Regions from separate parts of the Planococcus maritimus genome, predicted to be linked through region 1. Evidence: riboswitches for the same ligand, from Rfam matches in the RefSeq annotation. Region 1 holds a riboswitch; each other region holds the start of a gene.
What was found. A riboswitch is a leader RNA that binds a small molecule or an ion and turns the genes downstream of it on or off. The one in region 1 is predicted to bind thiamine pyrophosphate.

Region 1 (9,873 bases):
AAATCACATTCGAAGGCGGCCGCATCACGGATGTCTCTGCAGAACAAGGAGAGGAAGTGCTGAAAGAATTGGTTGCCACCGATGAAGGCTCCCACCGCCTCGGTGAAGTGGCATTAGTGCCGCATCAATCGCCGATTTCGGATTCCGGTATTTTGTTCTTCAATACTTTGTATGACGAGAATGCGTCCAATCATTTCGCAATTGGCAGTGCTTATGCGTTCTGCCTAGAAGGCGGCAAAACGATGTCGGCGGATGAATTAAAAGAACACGGTTTGAACCAAAGCATCACGCATGTCGATTTCATGGTCGGCTCTGCTGATATGGACATCGACGGCATTTTGGAAGATGGCACGCGCGAACCGATTTTCAGAAGCGGCAACTGGGCCTTTTAAAGGTCGATAATTCGACACTTAATTTCCCATTCATTTTCATGTATACTGAATAGGATAATTACAGTTTAGAGAGGGGTTATCACTATGCTATACGGTATTACAGCTGTTCTCGGATTTATGGCTGTGATCTTCATGTTCTTCTTCACACTGCTTCATTTCCTTGGCAAAGAACTTCATAGCCATGATGCAGAGCATATCGATCCGCTTCCGAAAGAGCGTCATTAAGTAAAAAGCTTTGCCTCGTAAACACGGGGCAAAGCTTTTTTTCTGTTTATCGTGCCCCTATCACATCTCACAGAAAAGTGATAAAATTTGAATAAGCAGTGCTTATACCGATTAGGAGGAATTCATCCATGTTTTCTGCAACGGATATCGGGATCGATCTCGGTACCGCCAATATTCTCGTTTATACAAAGTCCAAAGGCGTCATTTTAAATGAACCATCCATCGTTGCCCTCGATGCCCGCAGCGGTGCTGTGATCGCCATCGGCTCTGAGGCAAAAGCGATGCTTGGCAAAGCGCCTGATTCCATCCGCATCGTCCGGCCGATGAAAGAAGGCGTCATCGCCGATTTTGACGTCACCCGTGAGCTCTTAAAGCTGGTTATGCAAAAAGCGGCGAAACAGCTCGGCGGTTCATTGCGCAAACCAAAAGTCATGGTCTGCACCCCGTCTGGCGCAACTGCTGTTGAACGCCGGGCGATTCACGACGCCGTGAAACAAAGCGGCGCTAAATCTGTCCACTTGATCGAAGAAACGGTAGCCGCAGCAATTGGCGCTAATTTGCCGATTACGGAACCTGTCGCTTCGGTCATCGTCGATATCGGCGGGGGTACGACAGAAGTCGCCATCATTTCATTTGGAGGCGTCGTGTCTTCCAATACGATCAAGATTGCCGGCGACCGGATGGATGAAGACATCATCCAGTATGTGCGCAAGCATTACAATCTATTGATTGGTGAGAAGACGGCTGAGACAATCAAAAAAGAAATTGGCTACGCGCCGATCCCTCACGAGCCGAAGAAGATGAATATCCGCGGGCGCGACGTCTTAAGCGGCTTGCCGAAGACAATCGAATTGAGTTCCGACGAAATGCAAAAAGCACTTGGTGAGTCGTTATCGGCCATTCTCGAATGCATCCGTGCGACACTGGAAAATTGCCCTGCTGAATTGTCTGGCGATATGGTTGACCAGGGTGTCGTCATTTCAGGCGGCGGCGCTTTGTTGAAAGGCTTGCAGGAATGGCTCGCGCAAGAAATTTCCGTACCGGTCCACATCGCTCCAGATCCACTAGAATCCGTCGCGATTGGCACCGGCCGTTCGCTCGGCATGATCGACCAGCTCGAGAAAATGTCGCGCTGACTTATACCCCACCATCAAGGAGGAAAAGCGATGTCTTTATTAAATGAGATTTTGGATTACAACGAAAAATTTGTAGAAGAAAAACACTATGAGGAATTCATCACCACCAATCTCCCGGATAAGCGGATCGTCATTTTGACTTGCATGGATACCCGCCTGCTAGAACTATTGCCAAAAGCGATGAACTTTAAAAACGGCGATGTCAAAATCGTCAAAAGCGCCGGCGCTATCATTAACCATCCGTTTGGCGGCATTATGCGCAGTTTGTTCGTGGCGGTGTACGAATTGAAGGCTGATGAGATCTATATTATCGGCCATCACGATTGCGGCATGGCGAAAGTGAAACCTGAAGGCATCCTCGAAAAGATGATCGAACGCGGAATTGAAGAAAGTACGATTGAACAAATGAAATTCTCTGGCGTCAACCTCGACGAGTGGTTAAAAGGCTTCGACAATGTATCGGATAGCGTACGCCATAGCGTCGACATGGTCCGCCATCATCCTTTGATGGATAAAACCGTTCCCGTCCACGGCCTTGTCATAGACCCAAAAACTGGAAAATTAGATGTCGTCATTGACGGCAATACAAACGAAAACCGCTGAGATTTCTCAGCGGTTTTGTTTTTGATAATAAATATAATCGAGCGGGACACCGACTTTGCCGAATTGGCGCAACAAGGAAGTGATTTGCCCTCGGTGATAGCTCGCATGATTTACTAGCGTGAACAGCATCTCCTCACGGCTATGGCGAAACTCCTGGCCTTTCATATTGCGGTAATCCAGCTCTTCTTGCCAACTTTTTTCTGACAATGTGGCAAAATACAGTTCCATCTCCGCGTGAAGCAGCATAATGGCCTCTTTTGCCTTTTCCACGGTTTCGACGTCGAACCGTTCGAACTCCGGACTCTTAATGCCATTTATTCGCTGGAACCATAATTTTTCGACACCGATCACATGCTTAATCGTTTCACGGATGGACGGAAACGAATTCAATCCTTCTTTCGTGTAATATTCTTCGCCACAGTCTTGCACCAATTCCAGAACCTTTTGGCTCGCCCATTGATGGTAGGCAAACATTTTTTGGGAATCCACAAGCGTTCCTCCCTTCCTCAATTTTCAAACCATCTCCGCATATCCTTCCACCAACGCAGATAGGCGGCCTTGCCCTTTCAAAAATCCTGTTCGAGCAATGCGTAGTAATAATGGTCTTTCCACTGTCCGTTAATGAACAAAAATTGCTTAAGCAAGCCTTCTTGTTCAAATCCCGCCTTTTCGAGCACACGCAATGAACCGATATTGTCCGGCGCCACGTAGGCTTCTACACGGTGAAGACGCAATTGCTCAAAACCAAAAGCCGTGATCAAGCGAACCGCCTCGCTAGCGATGCCGCGGCCGATGAATTCCTCATCCATCGAATAACCGACGAGTGCACTGAGAAAAGGCAAGCGTTTGATGCTATAAATGGAAATATGGCCGATCAATTGATTGGTGTCGTGTGAGAAAATACCAAAGCTGTACTCACGATTTTCACGCGCCTGATAAATCGACTCGCGGATTTTCTCGCGCTGTACAGCGATCGTGAAGTAACTATCACGATGTCTTGGTTCATAAATCGCCCAATAGTCGCGGTTTTTGACAAGTACCTTCACCATATCTTCGGCGTCTTCTACGGTCAATGTCCGGAGATAACACGTTTTCCCCTCAAAAAGCAGATTCATCTTATCCCTCTTCTGCAGTCAATTTGATGAATTCTTCGACATCTTTTGTGCATAATGCAATGCCTTTTTCCCAGAATCCTTTTTCAGTGATGTCTTCCCCTAGATGTTTCATCGCCAATTCTTCTGTGCTCATGATCGCCGTATCGCGCAGCAAAGCCATGTATTGCTCTTCAAATCCTTGTCCTTCCTCAAGCGCTTTAGCATAGACGCTGAGTGAGAACAAATAGCCGAATGTGTAAGGAAAATTATAGAACGGCACATCGGTAATATAGAAATGCAATTTCGATGCCCAGAAATGCGGATGTCCTTCTGATAGACTGCCAGCAAAGGCTTCTTCTTGCGCCTGCTCCATCAATTCGTTTAAACGGCTCGTCGGAACGACACCATTTTTGCGTTCTTCGTAAAATCTCGTCTCAAATAGGAAGCGGGCATGGATGTTCATGAAAAATGCCACGCTGCGTTGGATTTTGTCTTCTAGCAAGGAAATTTTCTCTTCTTTATTGGATGCATTTTTGACCGCTGCGTCCGCTACGATCATTTCCGCAAATGTGGACGCCGTTTCAGCGACATTCATGGCATAGCTGCGGTTCAAATCATGCATCGGTCTCAGCGCATGCGTATGAAAAGCATGCCCCAACTCATGGGCCAGTGTCGCAACATTGGACATCGATCCGCTGTATGTCATGAAGATGCGCGATTCGCCGCTTTTTGGAAGCGATGTGCAAAAGCCGCCCGGCATTTTATGCGCACGATCTTCCGCTTCCACCCATCCATTTTCTAGCGCATGGCGGGCGAAATTTTGCAGTTCCGGACCGAATTTCCCGAAATGGCGGATGATGAATTCCGAACCTTGCGCGTAATCGAATTGCTGGGCGTTTTCTACAACCGGTGCCTCGACATCGTACCAGGCCAACTGGTCTTTTCCGAGCATTTGTGCCTTATGCGCCAGATAATCCGCAAACGGCTGTTTGTGTTCACTGATTGCCTGCCACATAACGTCCAAGGTTTCCTGCTTCATGCGGTTCATCTGAAGCGGTTCTTCCAGCACATTGTCAACTCCGCGCTTTTTATACATCTGCAGGCGGAAGCCGGCAAGTGAGTTCAAGGTTTTGGCGAACAGCTCTTCTTTTTCTTGCCACACGGCTTCCAACTTGTCATAGGATTCTTTACGCACTTGCTCATTTGAGTGAGCACTTAAATTATTCGCTTGTCCGACCGACAAGGTCTTCTCTTGCCCATCTAAATTTACTTGTACTGAGATGGCGGCAATCAACAAATCGTATAATTCGCTCCACGCGTGATAACCGTCTATGCCAAGCGAGGTGATTAATCCTTCCTCTTGTTCAGACAGCAAACGCTTCGCTTCTTGCCGCCATTCATCCAAAATAAAAGCGAATTCTTTCAAGTTTTCCGTCTTCAACAGCTCGGTCCAGACGTTTGGATCCGTTTCCATAAGCGCCTGCTTAAATTTTAAAAATGCACTTTGGAAGCGGGATCTCATGAGCCCGACTTCGCTTTGCAGCAAAGACGCTTTTTTATCTTCTGTGTTTTGCGCCATTAAGCACCCGATAAAAGCGCCCGCTTGACGGATATCTACCGATACATCACTCGTCTGCTCAAGGAATTCTGCGATCCGCTGTGCGTCGTCTGTTTGTTTCGGCACAGCGAATTGTATCGAAGCCTGCTCGAATTCCACTAATTTTTCCGCTGTCGTTTCGAGATGCGTTTTCAACTCAGCTGAATCACTGCCACCTGAAAACACATTATCAAGTTCCCATACTTCCGGATATGTATTGGTCATTTTTCTCCCCCTGCGTTTACGAATTTTCTAAATACATGAATAAGTATAACATTTCCCTATGTGGAACGGGAACGGCGACTGCCCTGTACTTTTCACGATATCGCCATTTTTCAAAAACTTCCTGCACTTTCTTGTTGGTGGTGTGGGCTGGCGAGTTTATACTGATATTTGAGGAGGGATTTCATATGATTCGCGTACTGCTGATGACGCTGGCATTTATTGCTGTCGTCACCACGAATGCCTTGGCGAATATACTGCCGATCAACGGTCAGACTACCGGTGAAATCTCCGACCGTGTGCCGGTTCTCTTCACGCCGGCCGGTTATGCATTTTCCATCTGGTCCATTATCTACATCTTATTGGCTATTTGGATCATCGGCTTTTGGCTGCGCTTGAAAAAAGGCGTGCACCCACAAGCAAAAGTCTCACTGTTTTTCATCTTGAGCGCTGTTTTCAATATTGCCTGGCTGCTTTGCTGGCATTATGAGTTCTTTATTTGGTCGATCGCTGCGATGATTGCCTATTTAGTGTCGCTGATCGCTTTGTATTTGGAATATGGCAACGACCAACGGGGCTTTATGGAACGCTTGCCGATTTCCGTCAATCTTGGCTGGATCAGTGTGGCGACGATTGCCAATATCAGCTACGTGCTGACTGTCCATAGCTGGAGCGGCTGGGGGCTGAGTGATCAATTATGGACAGTTATTATGTTGACTGTCGCAACTGCACTTGCGCTTCACATCCGCTTTCACCATTCAGATATTCCGCTGACTTTGGTGTTTATCTGGGCGTTCGTTGCAATTGCCGTCCGCCACGGCATGGATGAGTTACTAGTCAGCACGGCCGCTTTGTTCCTGAGCGGCGTTTTGCTAACGGGCATTTTGTTGATCAAGAAAAAACCGTCAAAACCGGTTATAACGCCATAAAAAAACAACCATCGGCTGATGGTTGTTTTTTTGTATTCGATGATTTATTTTTCCAGTTTCGTCAGCAAAATCGGTTCGCCTTTAGTGACGAGTACAGTATGTTCAATCTGGGCAACCAGCGATTGATCCGGTGTGATAAAGGTCCAGCCGTCGCCAGATTCGATAATATGCTCAGCCTTTTGGGAAATAAACGGCTCGACTGCCAGCACCATGCCTTCTTTCAAAATCGTTGTTTCCCATGCATCGTAATAATTAAGGATATATTGCGGCGCTTCATGAAGCGATTTTCCGACGCCGTGGCCAGTCAGGTTCTTAATGACAAACAAGCCTTGGTCTTTCGCTTCGCGCTCCACTGCTTTGCCGATCTGATTTAATTTAGCGCCGGCTTTTACTTTCATCATAGCTCGCTCGAAGGCAGATTCTGCAGCTTGGCAAAGCTTTTCTTTCGCTTCATGCCCTTCGCCGACCACGAAGGAAATGCCCGTATCGGCAAAATATTCACCGTACGATCCGGAGACATCGATATTTACGATGTCGCCGTCATTAATGACGCGCTTTCCTGGAATGCCATGCGCCACTTCTTCGTTGACGCTGATACACGTATAACCAGGGAAGTCGTATTCCGATTTAGGAGCAGAGACGCCGCCCCATTCCTTGAATAGCTGCCCGCCCAATTCATCGAGTTCTTTTGTCGTAATGCCAGGCTTCACGGCGGCTTTCATCGTTTCTCGGATTTCTGCCACCATCTGTCCCGCTTTTTTCAAGCCTTCAATATCTTTTTCATTCGTCGCTATCATAAATACCCTTCTTTCACACTATTCTATTTGAGCATTATAACATAGAATAAGCCGCTCTCGCTTCTCACACCTTCCAAAAGCAATACCGTAAAACTTCAACCAAACACGGGAATTTGTCATGTTATCCATAAAAAAACCCGCCTATCGCTAGGCGGGTTCGATCAAGAATCTGGCTGCGTCAGACGCGGCGCTGTCAAGAATAGCAACGAACAGACAATGGCCGCGACGATTGCGACCGGTATCATGTAAGTAGCATTATAAGCCGCTGAGTAGATAAAGACATTGCCATCAGCAAACATGCCGAAAAACAGGATTCCCGTAATAACATGGATCGCATAACGGAGAAACGAACCAATCAAGACGCCAAGTGCAACCATGATGATGACATTGCCAGTCTTTTTCGCCCGTACCGCCTCTAAATAACGGCCGCGCATCAAACCGGCAAGGCCAACGACGCCATATGCCAGCAGATAATCCAAGATGACTTGCATGACCACAAAGCCGAATGATAACGGCGCTACCGAGATAAAACCCGTCACAATCTGCAATAAGCCGACAAGTAGGCCTGTGACGACGCCTGCTGCGACGCCTCTGCGGAATGCCATTAGCACAATCGGAATCATGACCAAGCTGACCGATCCCCTTGCGGCATGCGAAAGGCCACAAAATCCAAGACAAAGCCGAGAGCTGCAAAAATTGCAATTTCGACCATTAACAATACACGTTTATTTCTCATTCAAACTGCCTCCTTTTGGATTTGCACATCACCAGAAGGGCCGTTTTACAAAACCATAAAAAAACGGCGCCAGGATAGATCCTGGCGCCGCTCGGGCCGGTTTTCCATCCACATCCCTGCGCAAGTGTTACCTTACAGGTTCGAAGGGTAAGAACTTACTCGTTCACTCTCAGCCAAAGCTCCCCTTGTGGTGTATACAATTATTCCGCTATTATGTGTATTGTACACAACGCCCGCTTGGCTTGCAAGGCTGTTTCAGCTAAACGGATTAGGGTAGTTAGGAATTAGCAAACTTTGCGGAAGGTGGTGGAGGCAGCTTGAAAACTGCCGGTTCAATGATTGATTTATTAAAGGATTTGATCAAGATTGAAAGCGATACAAAAGAAGGGGCAAACGAAGCCTTGTTGTTCTGTTCAGAATGGCTTAAGGCTCACGGGGAAGATGTCGAAGTTCATGATAACGATGGCTACCTGATGCTGACCGCCGCTAAAGGGCGAGGCGATGATAAGATCATTTGGAACGGCCATGTCGACGTCGTGCCGGGGCGTAAAGAGCAATTCTCCCCGATTGAAGACGGCGACAAACTATATGGCCGTGGCTCTGCTGATATGAAGGCAGGTGTCGCAGGAATGATGCAAGCATTCGTTGAACTTGATGCGGCCGCGTTACCACGTGAAGTGCATCTACATATCGTCACCGATGAAGAAACCGGTGGGCATTACACTTCAGAGTGGCTTGTCGATCAAGGCCATTATGGTGATTTTGTCATTTGCGGCGAGCCGACCCATTTGAAGATCGGGTTGCAATCAAAAGGTATATTAAGAATGGATATGACATTCAAAGGCAAACCAGCACACGGCTCGCGTCCATGGGAAGGCATCAACGCTATTGAATCTGCGATGAAATTTCATGCTGGCATGAAAGATTTGCCATTCCGCAAAGAATCGACGGAGTATTATGAGCAAGCTTCTGTTAACTTAGCAATTATCGATGCAGGTGATCGCTATAATGTAGTACCGGACACGTGTAAGATGGCCTATGATATCCGCTTTATGCCAGGCCAGGACAAAGACGAGATTGTTCGTCAGATGGAACAGCTTGCCGAAACGCTAGCTGTCGAGATGGATTTCCAAGCAGGCGGCTCTACCCCTGCATTGACGACGAAAGGCGATCATCCGTATATCCAAACTTTGAAGAAAGCTGTCGAAACGAAGCTGTCGGAACAGCCGGTGCTGTTCGGCCAGCACGGGGCTGCCGACACCCGTCATTATGCCAAAAAAATCGGCGGTCAAGGCGCAATCGAATTTGGGCCGAGTGGAGATGACTGGCATGGCAACGCAGAATACGTCTCCATTTCTAGTGTCCATTCCTTTAAAGATATTTTGATAGCGCATGCCCTTGCCCCGGCGAATGTTTAATTAAGACAAGACCCGGGAAAACACTACTAAACCTCAATACGAATAGATGAATGGAGCGATAAATATGGCGATTGGAAGACTTGTCAGATCTGCGATTAAATACGGGCCGATTGCTTACCCGATCATCCGCAAAGTAATAAACAACCGAAAAAAGAACAACACAACTAATGAAAACGATACTCGCAGCGACTCGCGAAAAAGCCGCTGAACGATAAAAGGCCAGAGAAAATGAATCATTTTCTCTGGCCTTTTTCTATTGCTTACATGCTAAATGAGCGGCAATGCCTGACGGATCGCTAGATAATCCAGCTCCTCGCTTTCGGAAGGCTTAGCAGCAGAGTCGTCGCTAGAAGCATCCTCTGAGGCGGGTTGTTGTTGCGTCCCCTCGCCTTCATCTGCTTCCTCTTCCTGCATTTGCTGAATTTCCTCGAAACTCACAGGTGCTAGTTCAGGAAGTTCAGCATCTTCTACTTGGAACCCTTCCCCATAATGGTCGAAAAACGCGTTCGCCATTTCCTGGTAGCCATTCATATTCGGATGGACGTCTCCAGAATTCGGGACGAGTTCCACCGCATCCTCGCCGAAACGGTCGGATACATCGACGAATGTCGCGCCCGCCTGTTCTGCTTGTTGTTGAAGGATTGCGTTTAACTGCTCCAACTGCTTAGCCGTCCCTTGCTTTTGGCTGTCACGGGCATGTGGATAAGCGAAATAATAGCCCATT
Region 2 (9,873 bases), 750 kb from region 1:
TTTGATTTCGCCGCAAGTGATGGGCAAGACGATGTATATCCATCCGGTCACCATCATTTTTGTGTTGCTGACTGCTGGATCGCTGTTTGGCATTGTCGGGGTCATTTTAGGAATCCCGATGTATGCTTTATTACGGGTTATTATCAGCCATTTGTACAAGCTGTTCAAAAGACGTTACAATCGCTATGAGACCAACTTGGACAAACAATACGACTATACTGAACTTTAAACTTTCTGTTTGCAGGAAGCGCAAAAGTGGTATGGAGAATTATCAAATTTTGGGGGTATAGATTTTTATGAAATTCAAAGACTTTTTATCTTCGATCGGCATCGGGTCGGTCAAAGTAGACACGGTAGTGGAGAGGCCGCATCTTGAAGAAGGCGAAACCTTGAACGGTACGGTCTATTTGGACGGCGGGAGCGGCGATCAGGAAATCGATTATATCGAATTGCAAGTGATTCGGTTGGTGGAAGATTACCGGGAGGACAGCGATTTCGATTTTTATGAAACGCCTGTCGCCAAGCAGAGCTTGGAATTTGCAGGTTCCGTCAAATCGAAAAACACCGTTATGCAGCAATTTGAGATTGTGCCAGATGAGCGTTGGGAGCTAGAGAATACCAATGCGAAATTGATTTTGCGTACTATTGTTCACGTGAAAAACGGCGTCAACGTACAGGACGAAGACGAAATCACTTATGGCAAAATCGATAGCTGAATTGTAAATATCAAAATTTAGATATAATTTTATTATGTAAACTAAAACCACATCCCCGCAATGATCGATCATTGCGGGGATGTGGTTTATTTACGTCCAAAATATCGCGCTGCAACTTATGGTTAGCACCAGTGAAAACAGGGCGAGCAGCACGAAATCCTTTGGAGCTAATGTGATTTCGCGGTAATGCGTTCTTGCTTCGCCGGTAAATGCTCGTGCCTCCATCGCAAAAGCTGCCCGCTCGGCTTTTCTGACAGCACCAGCAAGCAAAGGGATGAGTAAGCGGCGAGATTCAGTTAACCGTTTGAAGGTGGATGATCTAGAGCCTGTCCCTCGAATGCGGTGAGCCTGCTGCAGCTGCACGAATTCTCTTTGAAGCACCGGAAGAAATTGATAGCTGATCAGCACGCTGAAAGCGAGTTTTGGAGACAGTTTCCATTGCTGCATCAAACTTTGGATAAAATGGACCGGGTTGGTCGTGAAGGCAAACAACAAGGAGATGCTTGAAAATGCCAATACACGTAAAGACAAAGACCAAGCAAGTTCCCATTGTTGTGCGGTGATGTCGATCGTTCCGATGGTCCATAGAACGGGGCTGTCGCCGGGCTGTCCGAAAACCAAGGTCGTCCAGAAATAACCGAATGCACCAATCAAAAATGGCAGCATGGCAAGCGACCAGCGTTTCCAGTTGGTTTGGCTAAGCAGTAGCTGGAGCAAGACGACGCCCGCAAAAAACAATAGAGGAGTCCACGGGTTAAAGAAAAACGCCAGTGTCAATATGCAAGCTGTGACAGCCAAAAACTTCACGCTTGGATTCATTTCATGCAAAAGCCGGCGCATGATAGCCCCCCTTATTTGTGGCCTGCAGCCGGTATTCCGCCAACAGCGTCGAGTTTAAAAAAAGTTCCTCGGGCTGAAAAGGACCAGACAATCGGCCGTCTTTCATCAAGTGGACTTTGTCCGCAATGCCCGAGGCAAAATTCATATCGTGCGTCACTACGACCAAGGCACAGCCATCCTGCGCGCGGCTTTCGATTTGGCGGTAAAGCTCCGTCAATGCCTTTAGGTCTTGTCCAGCGGTCGGTTCATCCAGCAAGAGCACCTGACGCTCGTCAGCGAGCATCGCGCCGATGGCCACACGGCGCTTTTGGCCGTGGCTTACGGAAAATGGATGGGCGTGAGCGATTGACTCCAAATCCAGTGCAGTCATTAAATAACGCAGCTTTTCGGCAGAACAGTTTCCTGAATATGCTAATTCTCCCTCTACACTTTTCGACAAAAACAATTGCTCGGGCGACTGAGGCACAAATCCGGCACGCGTTCCAGTGATCGTTCCGGTATCAATTTTTAAGATGCCGCATAGCGCTTTCAGTAAGGTCGATTTGCCGCTTCCATTTGGCCCAGCAATGACTGTGATTTCACCAGAGCGTAGCTGGAGACCAATATTTCGAAGGATCGATTTCGAAGCATAGGAGACACAAACGTCCGATGCCTCGAACAATACTTCTTGGCGGATTGCTGATGTCCGTTCTGGCAATATCGGAGCGTCTCTTTCTGTGAACAGCTGGTCTTTTCGGATGGCGCCATTTTCCGATATGGCAATTTCCCGGTCAAAAAATGAACCCCATAATTCCAGTTTGTGTTCGACAGCGACGACCGCAATGCCACTTTTTTGCTGGAGATGATCCAACCAAGAGACAAATTCTTTAGCCGTCAACGGATCAAGGTGGGCAAGCGGTTCGTCGAGCAATAGACATTCAGGCTCCATGATCAGTGCACAGGCCGTGGCAATACGCTGTTTCATTCCGCCCGAGAAGCTTTGAATGACCCCGTGACGCAAATCCTCGAGGCCCGTCAAATGCAAGATTCGGTCGATGCGTTGTGGCATTTCTTGCCGGGGCACTTGAAGATTCTCCAAGGTAAATGCCAGTTCTTCTTCAACCGTCGGCATGCAAAATTGGCTATCAGGATCTTGAAACACCGTCGCTATTTTCCGGTTGACTTCACCAGGGGCATAGTCCTGTGCCAAACGCCCGAAGATCCGGACAGATCCCGACACCTCGCCATCGCAATTATGCGGGTATAGCCGGTTCAGTACATAAAGAAGTGTAGACTTGCCGCAACCGCTGGGCCCTGTAATAACCAGTCGCTCTGTTGGATGGATTGCGAGCGTGATATGGCGCAAGGTCGGCTCCGCCAAGTCCGGAAAGCGAAGGCTGAAACCGTCGATTTGAAAAATTGGCTCAAGCACGGGCATCACTCTTTTCCGCTTTCGCGATGGCATAGCCTCGGAGTGAGCCAGTCGCAAGCAGTGAGTCGGCGATGTATTTGCCGCCAATGCCCGCGATAATCGCCCCGCTCAACACGCGCAACGTAAACATCAAAGCGACAAAAGAAGGGTCCAAGGCGGCATAACCCGATAGGAAATAGCCATAAACGAAACTAAAAACACCAGCGCCGGCTCCTGCAAGCATTAAAATGGCTAAATGAAAATGACGATAGCGAGTAAGCGCGAATGCCGCTTCTGCACCGAGCCCTTGAATAATGCCTGACAAAATGAGCCTTGGCCCGATGGCATTGCCGAGCATCACTTCAATGGCAGCCGCCAAGGTTTCAGGCAATAAAGCGGCGCCAGGTTTTCGAATGATGTACATTGAGATGATGGAGACAATGAACCAGATGCCAAACATCCACTCATAGGCGAGCGGCCCGATAATGCCTGCCCATAAATTGCCGATATGTAAAAACAGCAAGTATACAATGCCGAAGACGACGCCAAACAAGGACATCAAGACAATTTCTTTTAGTTTCCAGCCTTTAAGCATGTGGATCACCTGTGGTGTGGGAAGGACTGTTAATGCTCATGGAGACGGTCATCACGAGGTGCGGGTATTGATCAGAACGTGCTTCTGAAAAACTCGCTTCGTAAAAAGAAAAGACCTCATGAATGTCCCCGTGGATGCCGCTCGCGTAATGCATGGAATCGTTCCAGACGCCAAATTCTTTGGCACGTTCTACTTCGCGGTAAATGACTGCCATATAGTCGGGATTGTTCATCGGATATAGAGCAAATTGAGACGACACGTATTGCTCGGTGCTGTCTTGGTTCACGGGTTCATCTGGTGCTTCTAAATACACATCACCTGCCGTATCACCTGGACATCCGGCTGAAAAAGTGCCGGACAAGGCAATGTGTTCGCCTGTCTTCGCGGCGTGGAGCGCCAATGTCTTTGCAACATTGAACACGTGCTGTTGTTTGCCGCGGATGACCGTCGAGACATCATCGGTCTGCATCCAAACGTGGGACGTGTCGGTTTCTTTTAACGCCCCTTTAATAATGCTGATAAAATGGCCGCTCATCGGATGCAAGGAAAAGCGAAATCCGACGATTGGGCTGGTGCCGCATGAATATGGTTCCATATGGAATCCCTCCTAAAAATATGCACAAAAAAGCCGCATCCGTGAAGATGCAGCCACTATTCCATATTTCAAAGTCATGTCGGAAAGTCACCGCACTTCCTCACGCAGGTCTTAACCTGATCGAGTCATAAGGGATCGGAGCAATAGCTCTCATCTCAGCAAAATATGCACCCCCAGTGCAGAAAAACGGTATGCGGTTTTTGGTGTCGGGTTTTCCCGATGGCTAAAGTGTAAGGCAAACCTTTCACCAAGTAAAGCGATTCTGAAAAATTCATCACAAACAAGAAAATCGCCATGGATGTGAATACGTGCTAAAAAATCGGGTAAACCTATAACAGATAAGCATTTGAGGAGGAATCCAATAACTATGGAATCAACAAAAAAATTTCGTGTCGTCTATCATTTCGGTGCAGGCGTCGAAGCAGTCAGCACAGTCGAAGCCGATACCCCGAAACAAGCAGTGAGCGGATTGGATGCGGACGATTTCCGTGAATTCATCGGCGACCATAACACGTATTACCAATTCAAAATGAGCGAAGTCAAAATGGTCAGCGTCACTGAAGTAACAGAAGACCAGTAAGCGAACCGAGAAAATCCCCTGCCTATTCGGCAGGGGATTTTTCCATTTCTATTCTATGTGCCGCAATAGGTTTGGTATGGCGGCGTTGAAGGGGGCGGCGGGGAAGCAAAGGACTGTTGCTCGTCTGAATGACCATAGGGATCCCGTAGAATGTCCAATAACTTCTCCATCACTTTGTAATCGCCTTGCGCCGCGGCTTCAAGAGCAGCTTCAACGCGGTGATTGCGCGGGATGACAGCTGGGTTTTTGCTCTTCATGAGTTCGAGAATTTCTTGTTTTGAACGCCCCTCTAGCTGTTGGCGGGCTGTCCAGCGATTGTGCCATTCTTTAAAAGCCGGGTCGTTTGCCAATGCTGGCTCTTCGACGGCTTCGAAGGTCAAGGCTCGGAAAGTATTGGTAAAGTCTGCTTGCTTGTGCTGCATCAATTCGAGCAAGGTGTCGATCAACTGTTCATCTTCTGGCGTTTCCGTAAACAAGCCGAGTTTTTCACGCATGCCCGTTAGGTACCATTGCTTTTGCAAGCTTACGTATTCCTCGAGCGCATCTTGCATGGAAGACAAAGCTTGTTGTTGTGGAATGTCATCCAAGAGCGGGAACAAGGATTCTGCAAAACGCGCCAAATTCCATCCTCCGATAAGCGGTTGGTTGCGGTAGCTATAGCGTCCGCCGGCATCAATCGAGCTGAACACCGCCGATTCATCATAATGGTCGAGAAAAGCGCACGGTCCGTAGTCGATCGTCTCTCCGCTGATTGCCATATTGTCTGTATTCATGACGCCGTGGACAAAACCGGCAAGCTGCCATTTCGTGATAAGAGAAGCTTGTCGCTGTGCTGTCTGGCGGAATAATTCGATATAGCGGTTTGGCCCCGTAATATCTGGGAAATGGCGTTCAATCGTGTAATCCGCTAACGCCTTCAAGTCTTCCGTCGAGCGATATTTTGCAGCAAATTGAAAAGTGCCGACACGGATATGGCTCGAGGCCACTCGTGTCAGGATGGCACCAGGTTCTGCAGAATAGCGCTGGATTTTCTCGCCTGTAGTGGCTACGGCAAGACTGCGGCTCGATGGGATGCCGAGTGCATGCATGCTTTCGCTGATAAGGTATTCTCTCAACATAGGACCGAGTGCTGCCCGGCCATCCCCGCTCCTGGAAAAAGGGGTCTTGCCGGAACCTTTTAATTGAATATCGAACAGTTCGCCAGTTGGCGTTATTTGTTCGCCTATCAACATCGCGCGGCCGTCACCAAGCATTGTGAATTGGCCGAATTGATGGCCGGCATATGCCTGGGCGAGCGGCAAGCAGCCTTCAGGAAATCGATTGCCGGCAAAAACATCAAGAGCAGAGGGGCTGTCTAGCTGCTCAGGATCTAGGCCGAGAGCTGCGGCTAAGGTTTTGTTGACAAAGATTAACTTGGGGGATGTGACTGTATTGGCTTGCATCGGGGCATATAAAGTTTTCGGCAGGCTTGCATAGCTGTTCTGCAAGTTCCACCCGATCATTGTGTCGTTCATGAAAGCGCCTCCTACTATCAATTTTTGTGCCTATTGTTTCTGTTATTATAGCCACAATAAAAACCGTGAAACAACCATAGCGGGTTGTCGAGGATAAATGGAATAGTTCTCATCTTTTTATTGCAAAAGCGGAAATTTTAATTAAAGTATTTGTCTTAATACAGACTGTCTTGGTTTAAATAGGAGAAAATCAACTGAAAAACAGAAATAATGTGTCAAAGCAGTGAAATAGGGTGCTGAAAGACTATAAAACTTCATTCTATGCACATCAAATGGTACAGTTAACTATAACGAAAACATGAGGAAGCCATGTCCGGTTTTTCAGGCTGGTATAAGGAAAGGCTCGTGCTGGATAAAAAAAGGCGGCAAAACCTGGCTTGTGTTTTTGAGAAGATTTTTTCTCGTAATAAAGTGGACTATAGGCAAATGGAGAAATTTGAAAACAAGCGAATACCGGACATGAAGAGAAGGAGTCAAACCATTGAAAACTACGGAGCAAGGAATCCGCTATATTGAATTGACTGAAGGAGAGCCGGCAATGGATATTCCGGCAATGGTGAAAAAAGCGAAAACAGCGTATAAGCCGTTCAATTTTAAAGACAAAATTGAACTACTCGTCTTTTACAATGAACGTAAAGATTTTAGCCATACGATTTTTACCGAATACGGCATCATGGACGATGAGTTTGATGGAAAGAAAGCGGTCCATCATCCGTTCGGCGTCAAAAGCATTATCGGTATTGAACTTTCCGGAGATGAAACCATCCAGTTGATTGCCTTTGTCATTGGCCGAACGATCGAACATTTTAAGCAAAACATGGACATAAGACGCCACGAAGAGTGGAGAGATTTGGATAAAAGCGATAGTTACCGGTGCTGGCAAACGTATTTCTGCCAGGTCCACAGTTCGGTCATTCGCTATAGGCTGGAAGGTTCGGCGGAATTGTTTTTGAAGAGCTTGCCTTTCGTGCTGGCGAAAAAGGAAGAAAGTTTCTCCCCCTCGCATATTACAGCGACCTTCCGCCATATAATCCATACCTTAAGCGAATTGTATGCCCTGCGGCAAGCGGGCGAAACGGAACAGGCCAATGACCATATGAAAACGATCAGCGAACTCACCGATCCGTCATTTATCGAAATTTATGACAAACTCTATACTGAACTGGCAGAATATCTGGAAACGCTTGGCGTCAAATACAATGAGGTGCACGATTTTTCGATTTTCTCTTCTATCGAACAGCACAAAAATCAGTTGGCGGCACTATACGGAACATCCGCACAACAACCATAAAATGGCATCAAAAGAAGCCTCCGCAACAGCGGGAGCTTCTTTTTTATTGTATGGATATTCAGAAAAATCAAAAAGGGGCTAGTATTTTAAAGGCAATATACGGTACACTTTCTATTAACGGAATGATTAAGGTTTATTTCCTTAAATACAAAAAGCAGGTGACGGTTATGAAACAACAAGCACAACAATTATTTGAAGACATTCGCGCCATTCGTCGAGATCTACACGAACATCCCGAATTGAGCGGCGAAGAAACGGAAACCTCGAAAAAAATACAAGCTAAACTCGACGAATACGGCATCCGCTATTTCACTGGATATGCAAAGACGGGCATCTTGGCTGTCATTGAAGGGGCGAGGCCTGGGAAAACAGTCGGCTTGCGCGCCGATATCGACGCTTTGCCAATTACGGAAAAGGCGGATGTTCCGTTCAAGTCCAAAGTTGATGGGAAAATGCATGCCTGCGGACATGATGCACATACCGCCATGTTGCTGGGGGTTGGAAAATTACTGCAAGAGCAAAAAGACGATATAGCCGGCACGGTACTGCTTATCTTTCAACCGGCAGAAGAAAATGCGCCGACTGGCGGGGCCGAGCAGATGATGGCAGACGGTATTTTTGATCGTTACAAACCGGATGTTTTGCTTGCGCAACATGTGTGGCCAGGGCTTCCTGCTGGGCAAGTCGGCGTTATTAACGGGCCAATCATGGGGAACTCGGACCGTTTTCAAGTGACAATCCACGGTGCCGGTGGCCATGCCTCGATGCCGCATCAAACAGTAGACGCTATCGTGATCGCCAATCAAGTGATCTCAGCGATTCAGACCATTGTCAGCCGAAACGCCAACCCGATGGATTCTGGCGTCATTACGATTGGCAAGATCTCCGGTGGCTACCGCTACAATGTGGTGGCAGATAGTGTTGTCCTCGAAGGCACAATTCGTTCACTGTCTGATGACACGAAGAAATTATTAAAAAAACGTTTCCACGAAATTGTTAAAGGCTCAACTGAAATGATGGGCGGCACGTGTGAAATCGACTATTCGGACGGTTATCCGGCGACCGTTAATACGCAACGCTGGGCTGAAGTAGTCCGTGCCTCCGCAAAGAAACAATTGGGTGAAGCTGCTGTGCCGGAAGTGATCGGCAGTATGGCAGGCGAAGATTTCGGGCGCTTCCTGAAAAAATACGAGGGCGTCTATTACTGGCTTGGAACATCCGTTGGAGACAAGCAAAAACCACTCCATGACCCCGGCTTCATGATCGATGAACAGTCTTTATCGATCGGCACTGGCTTAATGGCTCAAGCAGCGCTTGATGTACTCGCGGAATTGAAGGAATAGGAGGAATCGACATGGCAGATGCTATTGACCGATTCATGGAAGAAATCGAACCATATCTCATCAGCCAAAGACGTAGGCGGCATCAATACCCTGAAATCGGATTTGCCGAGTACGTGACCACATACGAGCTGAGTGTGCAATTAGCGGAAAAAGGGTTTGAGCTCTCCTTTGGCACCGATTTTCTAAAGAGCGATGAGCGCATGGGCGTGCCGGTCGAACCGTTTTTAAAACAGCAAGAACGGCGTGCGCTCGATGATGGCGTGCCGGAGGCGTTTTTGGAACACATGAAGGGTGGACATACCGGGTTGGCCGCTGTACTGGATACCGGCAGGCAAGGACCGAATTTTGCCTATCGTTTTGATATCGATGCCTTGCCAATAGAAGAGGACAACGCAGCACAACATAAACCCACTGAGCAATCGTTCCGCTCTCGTATCCCCGGTATGATGCACGCTTGCGGCCACGACGGGCATGCTGCGATCGGGCTTGGACTGGCTGCATACTTAGCGAGTGAAAAAGACAATCTGCAAGGCACTTATACGATTTTATTCCAACCAGCTGAAGAAGGCGGCAGGGGGGCGAAGGCCATAGTTGAAAAAGGCTGGCTGGACCATACTGATTATTTCTTAAGTGGCCATGTGGGCATCCACGATCTCCCCAGTGGAACAGTCGCTGCTGCGACATCGCGATTTTTGGCAAGTTCCAAGATAAATGCGATATTTACCGGCAAGTCGGCGCATTCCGGACTGGAGCCGAATGCCGGACGCAACGCCTTACTTGCCGGAGCATCGGCAGCTTTGCATCTGCACGGCATCGCGCGCCATAAGGACGGGGCTACACGCGTCAATGTCGGGACTTTCCAAGCCGGAACAGGACGCAATATCATCGCCGATCAAGCATTAATGGAAATCGAGACACGTGGCGAGACCAATGCATTGGATGAATACATGCAAGAAAATGCGTGGCGCATTCTAACAGCAAGCGCGTCGATGTATGGGGTCGAGCTGGA
Region 3 (9,873 bases), 1.5 Mb from region 1:
CATTTGAATAATTTCAACGGTTCTGTCGAGCAAGCAGTGCTCCAGTACCTTGTGCGCGATTTCGATAAAGGCAAATTCGAAGCGAAAAAACGCCATATGGAACAAGTAGCGGCTGAATTGCAAGAAGAGTTCGGGAAAGAAGCAATCGAACTCGTGCTCGAAGACCAATACTATAATATGCGCGAGAAAATCGAGCCAGTTATAGAAATCGTCGACCAGGCAGAACAAGCGATGAAGACAGTGGCAATTTCACCTGATATCCTGCCTATTCGAGGCGGCACAGATGGGTCCCAACTATCTTATATGGGCTTGCCAACGCCGAATATCTTTACGGGCGGCGAAAACTATCATGGTAAATTCGAGTTCATCTCTGCAGAGAACATGGAAAAAGCCACTCAAGTCATTGTGGAAGTCGCAAAAACTGCAAAATAATTGGCTTTCCCCTGAGCATTTCCCAGGAAATATTCAATAAGACTCCATAAAAAAGCAGCGGCCTGTGCCGCTGCTTTTGTGTGTACAGAATGTATCTCTCTGTTCGCCTAGTGCCATCACTCTTCTCAGAACTCGATACGATCGATTTTTGCGCCTGTCGATTCGACGCCTTTCATGTATTTGATGCGTTTCTGGACAGCGGTTTCGTTCACTTGCTCATCCGCATGGTAAGACGAACGCACCATCGGGCCGGCCTCGCAATGCTTAAAGCCTTTGGCGAGTGCGATTTCTTTTAATTCCTGGAATTCGTCCGGATGGTAATAACGGACCACATCCAAATGCTTCAATGTCGGCTGCAAATACTGGCCAATCGTCATGATGTCGACTTTGTGCGCCAACAGGTCATCCATCGCCTCGATGATCTCTTCTTTCGTTTCCCCGAGTCCCACCATAATGCTCGACTTGGTCGGCACATGCGGCGCGATTTCCTTGACACGCAATAACAATTCCAGCGAACGGTCGTAGGTTGCTCTTGCACGGACACGTTTTGTCAGGCGGCGCACCGTTTCGATGTTGTGGTTAAAAATATCGGGTTCGCTGCTCATGAGCATGTGCAGGCTTTCGTAATCGCCTTTCATATCGGACGGTAAAATCTCGACTGTGGTTTCCGGCATTTTCCGGTGGATCGCGCGCACTGTTTCTGCAAAAACTGCTGCGCCTCCGTCCTTCAAGTCATCTCGGGCAACTGCTGTAACCACCACATGTTTCAAGTTCATAATTTCCGTCGATTCCGCGACGCGCTCTGGCTCGCCCCAATCGAGTTCATTCGGAAGCCCAGTTTTCACGGCGCAGAATCGGCACGCACGTGTACAAGTGTCGCCCAAAATCATGAACGTCGCGGTACGGCGTTCGCTCCAGCATTCATGGATATTCGGGCATTTCGCCTCCTCGCACACTGTGTTCAAGTTTTTCTCGCGCATCAATTTCTTTAAATCGTTATACGTTTCGTTCGTATTTAATTTTACCTTTAGCCATTCGGGTTTACGTTCACGCTGCTTTGTCTTTGTCATCGCATAAGTTCCCCTTTCTCTTCTCGTCTGTGGTTCCATTGTTCACTTGCGTATTTGGCTTCGAGCATGCGTACTTCTTCCAGCAATTCAGCAGGCGGTTCGAATTTTTCCAAGCGTATGCCAAGTCCTTTTCCAAACCCACTCTTGAAAGCATTCTGGGCTACTTCTAAACTTATTGGTTCCCCCATCAGCTCATTGATCGCAACGGCGCGTGACCGGAACGCTCGGCGCGCTTTTTCTTTCACGGCTTCGTTCGGATAGACAAATAGTTCAAACAAACGGTTCTCATCCAGCTCGAGTGGAATCGATCCGTGCTGCAAAATGATGCCTTGTTTTCTTGTCTGTGCGCTGCCGGCTGCTTTGCGCCCATCAACCGTCAATTCATGCCAAGACGGTTCTTCGAAACAGACTGCTGACGCTTGTTTCGAACGCTTTGTTTCTGCCGCAAGCTGTGCCTCGATTCCCAAATTGCGATAGCCTTCAATCAATCCGCGTGAAATGACCAAATACGCTTCTTTCACTGATTTTGGCATGGACGGATGCTGCTCTGGAATCACCACGCTATAGGTGAGTTCTTGGTCGTGAAGTACAGCTTTGCCGCCTGTCTGTCTCCTGACCAAAGGAATTCCCAATTGTGCAGCACGTTCAAGATCAATACTGCCATTCAGTTTCTGGAAGAATCCCACTGAAATTCCGGCTGGCGCCCAAGCATAAAATCTAAGGACTGGTTTCATGCCAGTCTTGCGCTGCCAATTCATCAAGGCTTCATCCATTGCCATATTGTAGGCCGGCGTGCAAACTCCCGACTCCATATAGCCCCATGTTTCATCCAAAATATCTCAACTCCTCTCAGCTTATGCATGACTCCCGAGTGCATAAAAAAACACCGCTTTCCCATGGGAAAGCGGTGTATGCAGGCAAAAGAAAGCATACGTACCACTTCCCTCCGCTGGCATGGTCCAGATCAGGTTCAAGGGGTCCAAGCATTCGCTCGTCTCAGCCAGTCAGTTCCGGCTCCCCCAGTGGTCAGCTATGTATAGTTCTCCTAGAGTTTACCATTCTCGCGAAAAAATCACAATATACAAAATAGTTTTTTCTTTATCAATTTAAGGATTTTATGGACTCGCTTTTATACAAAAAGAAACTCTCCCATTTCCGATATCCAGGAGAAGGGAGAGTTGCTTTAGATAATGGTTTTACCCTTTTGCGCCAGTGCAAAATGGATACTGTGCTGGAGCGTGCGGAAGCAGTCGTAACTTGAAAGGTCTACGCCTGCTTCTGTAATCGTCATGCTAGTATGCGGCGAAATGCCTGCTAGTATAGTCTTTGTACCAATTAAAGAAGCCGCAGAGCCCAATTTTTCAATCAGCATCGCTGTATGTTGGTTAAAGCTTTCATTCAGCCCCGTCAAATCGAGCAGCAAATAATGGGCTTTGTATTTCGGCAGGTTCTCAAGTGTTTTGACCAATAGTTCCTCAGCACGCGCTTCATCGTACCGGCCAAGAAGCGGGACGACGACAATATCTTCTAGTACCGGGATGAGCGGCGAGGAAATTTCACTGATCATGGCGTGAAGATCTGCTGTCTTTTCATCTACGAGCTGCTCCAGTTCACGGATTTTTTCTGATTCCTTGCGGCGTGCGAGCGTATGAATATTCTTTTCAATCGTTTCGTCCGATGGAAAATAACGAATTAAGCATTCGTCGTGCCCTTCGATTTGCGAATGGACGACATCGTACCATATACTGCGCCCTAAAAGAGAGCTAAAGATGCCGGCATAATGAGCCGGCAAAAAACTGCCACCGGTCTTTTTGCCTTGTGCGAGATTAATTTGGTATTCCCAGCTGTCTTTCAACATTACTTCCAATGTTCCTGCCGATTCATCCAAATTGTGAATAGATGCTACTCCCCAGCCAGCTGATGCATATGTATTAGTAATGAGTTCAGATGCTTTCATTGCAGATATGCCACCCATGTTATGGAAATAGGCTCCCACTACTTGGCCTTGGCGAAATCCTGTTGACTCTAAAACGACAGCAGCCGCATCTTCACCCGAAATTTCTTCGATAGAATCGAAAAACATTTTCATTGCTGTCGATGTCCAAAACAGCACGGAATTCTGTCCTTCAAACAGAAAACGCCCTCGCGAAAGGTCCCATTCAAAATCCAGCCCGCCCACATTTATCTTCGGTTGTTGCGTCATTGTATAGCCAGCCTCCTTATTTTGAACTATTAAATTATCATACGCCAGCCGACGATCTCCAGCAAGTTCTAATGTTTTAAAGCATGCCGATTAAGGAATAGAAGGAGAAGAACGCTAAAGGAGAGGTGCTAACGATGGCAGAAGAAAAACGTTTCAACGAAAAGGAACGCAAATCAAGCGACGGGGCTCCAATGGATAATCCTGAGCAAATCAAGACGGACAAAGAAACCATGACCGAAATGCATGAAGAAGAAATGAACGTGGACTCCATTCCTTTAGAAGACTTGAAACAGGATATGGAAAACGAAAAAAATCCGCGCGACACTAAAGATGATTCAGCCAGCGAGGAAAAACATCCAGAATGATCTACCCTCACGGCTTTTAAAGACAGTATTTTAAAAGACTTACCTTAAAGGAGAGATAGAAATGGCACAAGAAGAACTAAAACAGCAAGCATTAAAAATCATGGAAGACAGCATGATTGGGACCTTGGCGACCATCAAAGAAAATAAGCCGCATTCCCGTTACATGACCTTCTTCAACGATGAGTTTACTTTATACACCGCGACTAGCAAGCAAACACAAAAAGTGGATGAGCTGGAACAAAACCCGAACGCCCATATCCTGCTTGGCTATGAAGGTGAAGGCATCGGCGATAGCTTCCTTGAAATCGAGGGACAGATGTCGTTGCGAGATGACCAAGAATTGATTGATAAAGTATGGAATGAACATTTAAACGGTTGGTTCGACGGTCCTGAAGACCCGAACTTAATTATCTTAGCAATTACACCAACACGTGTCCGTTTGATGAACCGTAAAGGCAAAGATCCACAAACGATTGAACTGTAAACAAAAGCCTCCAATCATGGAGGCTTTTTTACGTGCGCAGCAAGTCGCGCAATCCTTCTTTATTGAACAGCAAATCTTGCAGGCTGTATTCATCCAATACGGCTAAATAAGCATTCAATGCCTTGCCTAGAACACCACGAAGCCCACAGATTGGCGAGATTGGACATGTATTGGTCTCAGGATTGAAGCATTCCACCAAGTGAAAATCCTCTTCCATCCGCCGGACAACCGCCCCGACATTAATATTCTCGGGGAGATCTGCGAGACGCATGCCCCCGCCTCTACCTCTTACCGTTTCGATGAATCCCGCTTTGCCAAGTTCAAACGTGACTTTCATCAAATGATTTTTCGATATATGGTAAGCATCCGAAATTTCCTGAATGGTAGTCAGTTTGCTTTCTTCTTTTGTTCCCAAATAAATGAGGACACGCAATGAATAATCCGTATACATCGTTAATTTCATCGGTCTCACCTTCCCTGTTTGTCTATTATACGCGCCGCTATAATTCCTGAAAAGAAAACGCGCCCACAGAATCCCAGCTTTTTTAACTGTTATTACGTGTGTGACTTTTCTGTGAAATGAAATGTGTCTAAATTTTAAAGATGTATTTTAAATATATCTTTAAATAATTTTTCGGTTTATAGTGTGGTTATAGAAAACAAAAGGAGAGATTGACTATGTTATCAGAACAAACAAGAACCATCGTCAAATCCACTGCCCCTGTATTAGCTGAACACGGAAAAACCATTACCACTGTTTTTTACCATAATATGTTCAACGCGCATCCGGAACTTTTAAATATTTTTAACCAAGCCAACCAAAAACAAGGCCGCCAGCAAACGGCGCTAGCCAACACTGTTTATGCGGCCGCTGTCCATATCGATAATCTCGAAGCCATTCTTCCAGCAGTTGTTCAGATTGCGAACAAACACGTTAGTCTTGGCGTTAAAGCTGAGCATTATCCAATTGTTGGCGAATACTTGTTGAAGGCGATTGAAGAAGTGCTTGGCGATGCGGCGACGGATGAAATTATCAATGCCTGGGCAGAAGCATACGGCGTTATTGCCGATGTCTTCATCAGCATCGAGAATGGCATGTATGAAAAATCAGAAACACAAGAAAATGGCTGGAGTTTCTTCAAAGACTTCACGATCGCACGAAAAGTGAAAGAAAGCGACAACATCACTTCCTTCTATTTAAAACCCGCAGACGGAAACAATGTGCCTAGTTATGATGCTGGCCAGTACATTACAGTTCGACTGGCGATTCCCGGAGAAGAATTCCTGTTTAACCGCCAATATAGCCTGTCCCAAGCATCTCGCCCTGATGAGTTCCGCATTTCCGTCAAACGCGAAGCCGATAACGACCCGAACGGTCTAGTTTCTGTTTATTTACATGAGCAAATGGAAGAAGGCGACACCATTGAAGTGAGCGCACCTGCCGGCGAATTCGTGCTTGATGTAAAGCGCGACACACCTGTCGCCTTCGTCAGCGGCGGCGTGGGGATCACCCCGATGATGAGCATGTTCGAAACTGTTGCCACACAAACGCCAGAACGCCCGGTTTCGTTCCTGCACGCAGCACGCAACGAAACCGTGCATGCTTTCGATAAGGATATCCAACAATACGTCGCGACGATGGACAATGCTAAATACAAAACTTTGTATTCCGATGATCCGCAAGGCTATATCACGCGTGAATTATTGGAAGACATGATCGATGTAAACGGTGAAGTCTACGTTTGCGGGCCAGTACCTTTCATGGAAAAAATGATCAGCGAATTGCGCGTCATCGGCATGACCGATGCGCAGATCCATTACGAGTTTTTCGGCCCCGCAATCACGCTTCAAACGGTTTAACTGCCAAAAGAACGCTTCGCTGATGAGCGAAGCGTTTTTTTATTGTGGCTTGGCAGTTTTACGCTCTTCCGGTAGCATGGTGAGAAAAGGGGGAATCGTGATGCACTTGCCTATGGCCGCTAAGCACTCACTTCAAATGCAATCGGTCATCGTCGACCGCCTTCCTGCCCATCCCTTATCTTCAAACTCCCAGCTGTTGATAGAAGAGTTAAAAGAGTGGTGTGGAACGGAGAACAACGGAGTCGCAGTCTCCTATTTCTTTCGCCAATTCGCTTTGTTCGTGACAGCCCAATTCAACTTAATCCACCAGTACGGTGGCTATTTCAAGACAGCTCCTGAAAACCTGCGCTTTGGCAAAATACATAATTACGGCTTGCCGCTCATTTCGTTTCACGTAAGTGCTGCTGATTTTGTCGAAATACCGGCTGAACAACGACACGAGGCTTTCCAATATGTATTAATCGGGCAGACGGACGCGCTGCTCCAACAATTGCGCCGCCAGGCAAAAATCTCTGCTATTACATGTTGGGAAAATGTACTGGGTTCACTTGCCTGGCATTACGCTACACTTCAGAGGCAATATCCACGCACCGTCGCTGAAGATATCGACTGGCTGATGGATGATCACAACTGGAAACCGCTGCGCAAGTCGCAGTGGCAAACTTTCATCGGCACCGTACCGCTTGAACGGGCTGTTTCCGAGCCGATGCGTAAAACCTGCTGTCTGTACAAAGAGTTGGATTCATTTGAAACCTGTACTTTCTGCCCCCAACCCCATTAAAAAAAGCTCTGGCATCAGCGCCAGAGCTTTTTGTTATTTTTCAAATACTTCGTGCAAAATTTTATCCGCACTGTTGTTAATAAAGTTTTTATGGATGCAGCTGTTCGGCTTTTGGTGGAGCACTTTAGCAAACGACTGAGCGTGCTCAGCTTCTCCAATGATATGGATTTCTTCCCAACGCCGTTCTTTTTTCAGCTTCTCAATCTTCGAGCCCATGTCTTTGTAAAAACGGTCTAAATTTTCTTTCAAGCGGTGGTCCAGTTCGTCGGTCGGGCTTCCTCCGCCGCTGCCACCGATGACCGGGCTGTTTCCACCAGCAGCCCCGCCGCCAGTCGATCCAGCGCCGCTGCGTCCTTGAATGCGCCCAGAGCTTCTGACGCCTTTTTGTTCTGTCCAGACTTCAAGGCCTGCGTCAAATTCATAATAGACTTCTTCATTAACGATGCCAACGGATGTATCGAGCACACGGATGCCTTTAAAGCTCGGCAAGATCACGCCCGCGTACGGATATGCTTTGTAAATATAGCGCAATTGGTCGAGCGCTGGTTTGCTTTCCCATTGGAAGTCGGTTTTGACGGAAATCTGCAAATGCTTGACCCAGAATAAATCGTCTTGAGTGGATGCAAAAATAACGACACCCTTTTGGAGGTCGCCTTGATTGTCCGTTATTTCCTTTTCTACTTTCTTGCGTAATTCTTTGTACGCTTTCAGTTCTTTTTCGTCTTTAGAGGCGGTCAAATACTCATCAATGCGCTTTAGTCCATTCTTCAACTGAATCTTCCAGGCCCCGTTTTGTGCTTCACGGTCAGCCGGGTTGGTATTGAGATATACACTCAACACACAGCGGTCTTCGCACTCGAATTGTTTCAGTTCTTGGATTTCGTCGTATAATGTCATTCACCCATCATCCTCCTTTAATCCGTACTTGTTATCTCAATACCCCAACCGCTCTCGCTTAAACGGAAGCCGCTGTTTCTTTTTTTAATATTCGAACGTTTAGAAGCTTTTTATAGTGGTAAACATTGAGTAGCAACAAAAATGACGAGGAGTGAATCATTCATGGAAAACGTTGATAAAAAAGTCGAAGAGAAATTGAGCAATACCGATAACAAAAAGAAAGAACAAATTTTGGCTGAGTTTTCAACTTTCATCGACTATTTAGGCAATAAAGTCGAGATGGGCGAAAAAATGGGCTTGAGCGAAGAACGCTTAGCACAATTGGCAACGAAAGTCGGCGATCATCTTTCTAAAAAAGAAGAACCGAAAAATAGCGAAGAGTACCTCTTGCAGCGCTTATGGCAAGTAGGCGACAAAGAAGAGCAGCACATGCTCGCGCATATGCTAGTCAAATTGGCTAAAGACCAAAACTAATCACACAAAAAGCCTGAGCTTAACCGCTCAGGCTTTTTTTATGTGTTGAAGAAGTCTATGGTTTGCACCCAATTATGAAAAAAGAGGATCTTTTTCCATTTTCAACAGTCAATGGCTTCTCCAAGTATTTGGAGAAGCGTTCGCTCGACTCCGGTGGACCAGCGAGACGACCGAGACCCCGCAAGGCGCAAAGCGACTGAGGAGGCTTGGGCGCGAGCCCACGGAAAGCGAGCGATAAGCTTCGGAAAATACGACTTTCAACTTTCTCGATAACCTGAAAAAGCCTGAGCTTAACCGCTCAGGCTTTTTTTATATGTTCGCAACCGTTCTTTTATCATATAAATGGAACATCCACAGGTAAACGAAACCGCTCAATACCGCAAAGCTGCCGAGAATGATAAATGTCCAACCAAATCCAAACCAGGCAGTCATCGGAATCGAAATCGGCGCAATCATCCGCCCGATTGTATAGCGCAGGCTGGCCGCCGCAAAATACTGTCCGCGCATGGACTCCGGCGCCAGTTTAGAAATGAAACTTTGCTGAAGCCCGACTACCATCAATTCGGCAAATGTGAAAACTGCCATCGCTACGAAGAAAATCCAGAACCAGGAAGTCATCGGGAAAATCGCCATCGACAAGCCGAATAGTAAAGCAGAAAAGAAAAACACCCATTTTTCTGGAAACTTAGTCATCCAACGAGTGATAACCACTGTTAATAGAGCAACAATCAAGCCGTTTTCTGCCAGTAAAATACCAAAAGACGTTTCCCCGGTCACGGACCATTCACGCCCTAAAAAATCGAGGATTGTTTGGCGATCGATCGTTTCCTTTAAATAAACTGGAATAACGAGATCCAATTGCATGAAAGTCTGCGCCCCCAAAATCCCCGCGATAACAAACAGTAAAAAGACACGGTCTTTTAAAATGATGCCGTAATCTTTCACTTGCGTCAGCAGCGCGCCTCGCCAGCCAGTTGCATTGCCTTCTTTCCACTTCTCGAGAACTTCGGCCGATAAAGTCTCCTCTGTATAAAAGCGTAATAACAGCCCGAGCAGCACCGAAATGATGGCGACTGTTAAAAGTAGTTCAAAGCGGTACGAGAAAAACAATACTGCACCAAACAAAGGCCCGATAACAACAGCAATATTCAATGTTGTATAAAAGACCGCGAACACATCGCTCCGGTATTTTTCAGGAATGACATCGGCAATCATTGCTTGGCTCGCTGGCCAGTAAAGCGAGCCGCACATGCCAGCCAGTGTAAATGCCACGAAACTGAGCTCTGGTGAAGTGAGCCATGGCGAGT

Region 2: it holds a riboswitch for thiamine pyrophosphate, as region 1 does, so the genes downstream of both, BBI11_RS08715 (YkoF family thiamine/hydroxymethylpyrimidine-binding protein) here and thiT (energy-coupled thiamine transporter ThiT) in region 1, are expected to answer to the same signal.
Region 3: it holds a riboswitch for thiamine pyrophosphate, as region 1 does, so the genes downstream of both, BBI11_RS13620 (lipoate--protein ligase family protein) here and thiT (energy-coupled thiamine transporter ThiT) in region 1, are expected to answer to the same signal.

The regions. Positions count from the first base shown of each region.
Region 1 covers NZ_CP016538.2:974,819-984,691, reverse strand. The annotation lists gene BBI11_RS04840 (aminopeptidase) at 1-392, shown strand, start outside; gene BBI11_RS16455 (hypothetical protein) at 477-617, shown strand; gene mreBH (rod-share determining protein MreBH) at 746-1,753, shown strand; gene BBI11_RS04830 (beta-class carbonic anhydrase) at 1,784-2,356, shown strand; gene BBI11_RS04825 (DinB family protein) at 2,363-2,845, opposite strand; gene BBI11_RS04820 (GNAT family N-acetyltransferase) at 2,923-3,471, opposite strand; gene BBI11_RS04815 (M3 family oligoendopeptidase) at 3,473-5,272, opposite strand; gene BBI11_RS04810 (tryptophan-rich sensory protein) at 5,458-6,198, shown strand; gene map (type I methionyl aminopeptidase) at 6,243-6,995, opposite strand; gene thiT (energy-coupled thiamine transporter ThiT) at 7,157-7,618, opposite strand; TPP riboswitch at 7,828-7,927, opposite strand; gene BBI11_RS04795 (M20 family metallopeptidase) at 8,067-9,149, shown strand; gene BBI11_RS04790 (SGNH/GDSL hydrolase family protein) at 9,417-9,873, opposite strand, start outside.
Region 2 covers NZ_CP016538.2:1,728,416-1,738,288, reverse strand. The annotation lists gene BBI11_RS08740 (AI-2E family transporter) at 1-229, shown strand, start outside; gene BBI11_RS08735 (sporulation protein) at 297-716, shown strand; gene BBI11_RS08730 (energy-coupling factor transporter transmembrane component T family protein) at 807-1,556, opposite strand; gene BBI11_RS08725 (ABC transporter ATP-binding protein) at 1,537-2,973, opposite strand; gene BBI11_RS08720 (ECF transporter S component) at 2,960-3,541, opposite strand; gene BBI11_RS08715 (YkoF family thiamine/hydroxymethylpyrimidine-binding protein) at 3,534-4,136, opposite strand; TPP riboswitch at 4,217-4,321, opposite strand; gene BBI11_RS08710 (hypothetical protein) at 4,504-4,716, shown strand; gene BBI11_RS08705 (protein adenylyltransferase SelO) at 4,770-6,230, opposite strand; gene BBI11_RS08695 (hypothetical protein) at 6,712-7,521, shown strand; gene BBI11_RS08690 (M20 metallopeptidase family protein) at 7,689-8,864, shown strand; gene BBI11_RS08685 (amidohydrolase) at 8,876-9,873, shown strand, end outside.
Region 3 covers NZ_CP016538.2:2,750,407-2,760,279, forward strand. The annotation lists gene pepT (peptidase T) at 1-432, shown strand, start outside; gene lipA (lipoyl synthase) at 558-1,502, opposite strand; gene BBI11_RS13620 (lipoate--protein ligase family protein) at 1,499-2,338, opposite strand; TPP riboswitch at 2,427-2,533, opposite strand; gene BBI11_RS13625 (STAS domain-containing protein) at 2,686-3,705, opposite strand; gene BBI11_RS13630 (hypothetical protein) at 3,840-4,070, shown strand; gene BBI11_RS13635 (pyridoxamine 5'-phosphate oxidase family protein) at 4,132-4,554, shown strand; gene BBI11_RS13640 (RrF2 family transcriptional regulator) at 4,583-5,017, opposite strand; gene hmpA (NO-inducible flavohemoprotein) at 5,233-6,414, shown strand; gene BBI11_RS13650 ((2Fe-2S)-binding protein) at 6,515-7,195, shown strand; gene BBI11_RS13655 (VLRF1 family aeRF1-type release factor) at 7,229-8,092, opposite strand; gene BBI11_RS13660 (DUF3243 domain-containing protein) at 8,255-8,566, shown strand; gene mdrP (multidrug efflux MFS transporter MdrP) at 8,876-9,873, opposite strand, start outside.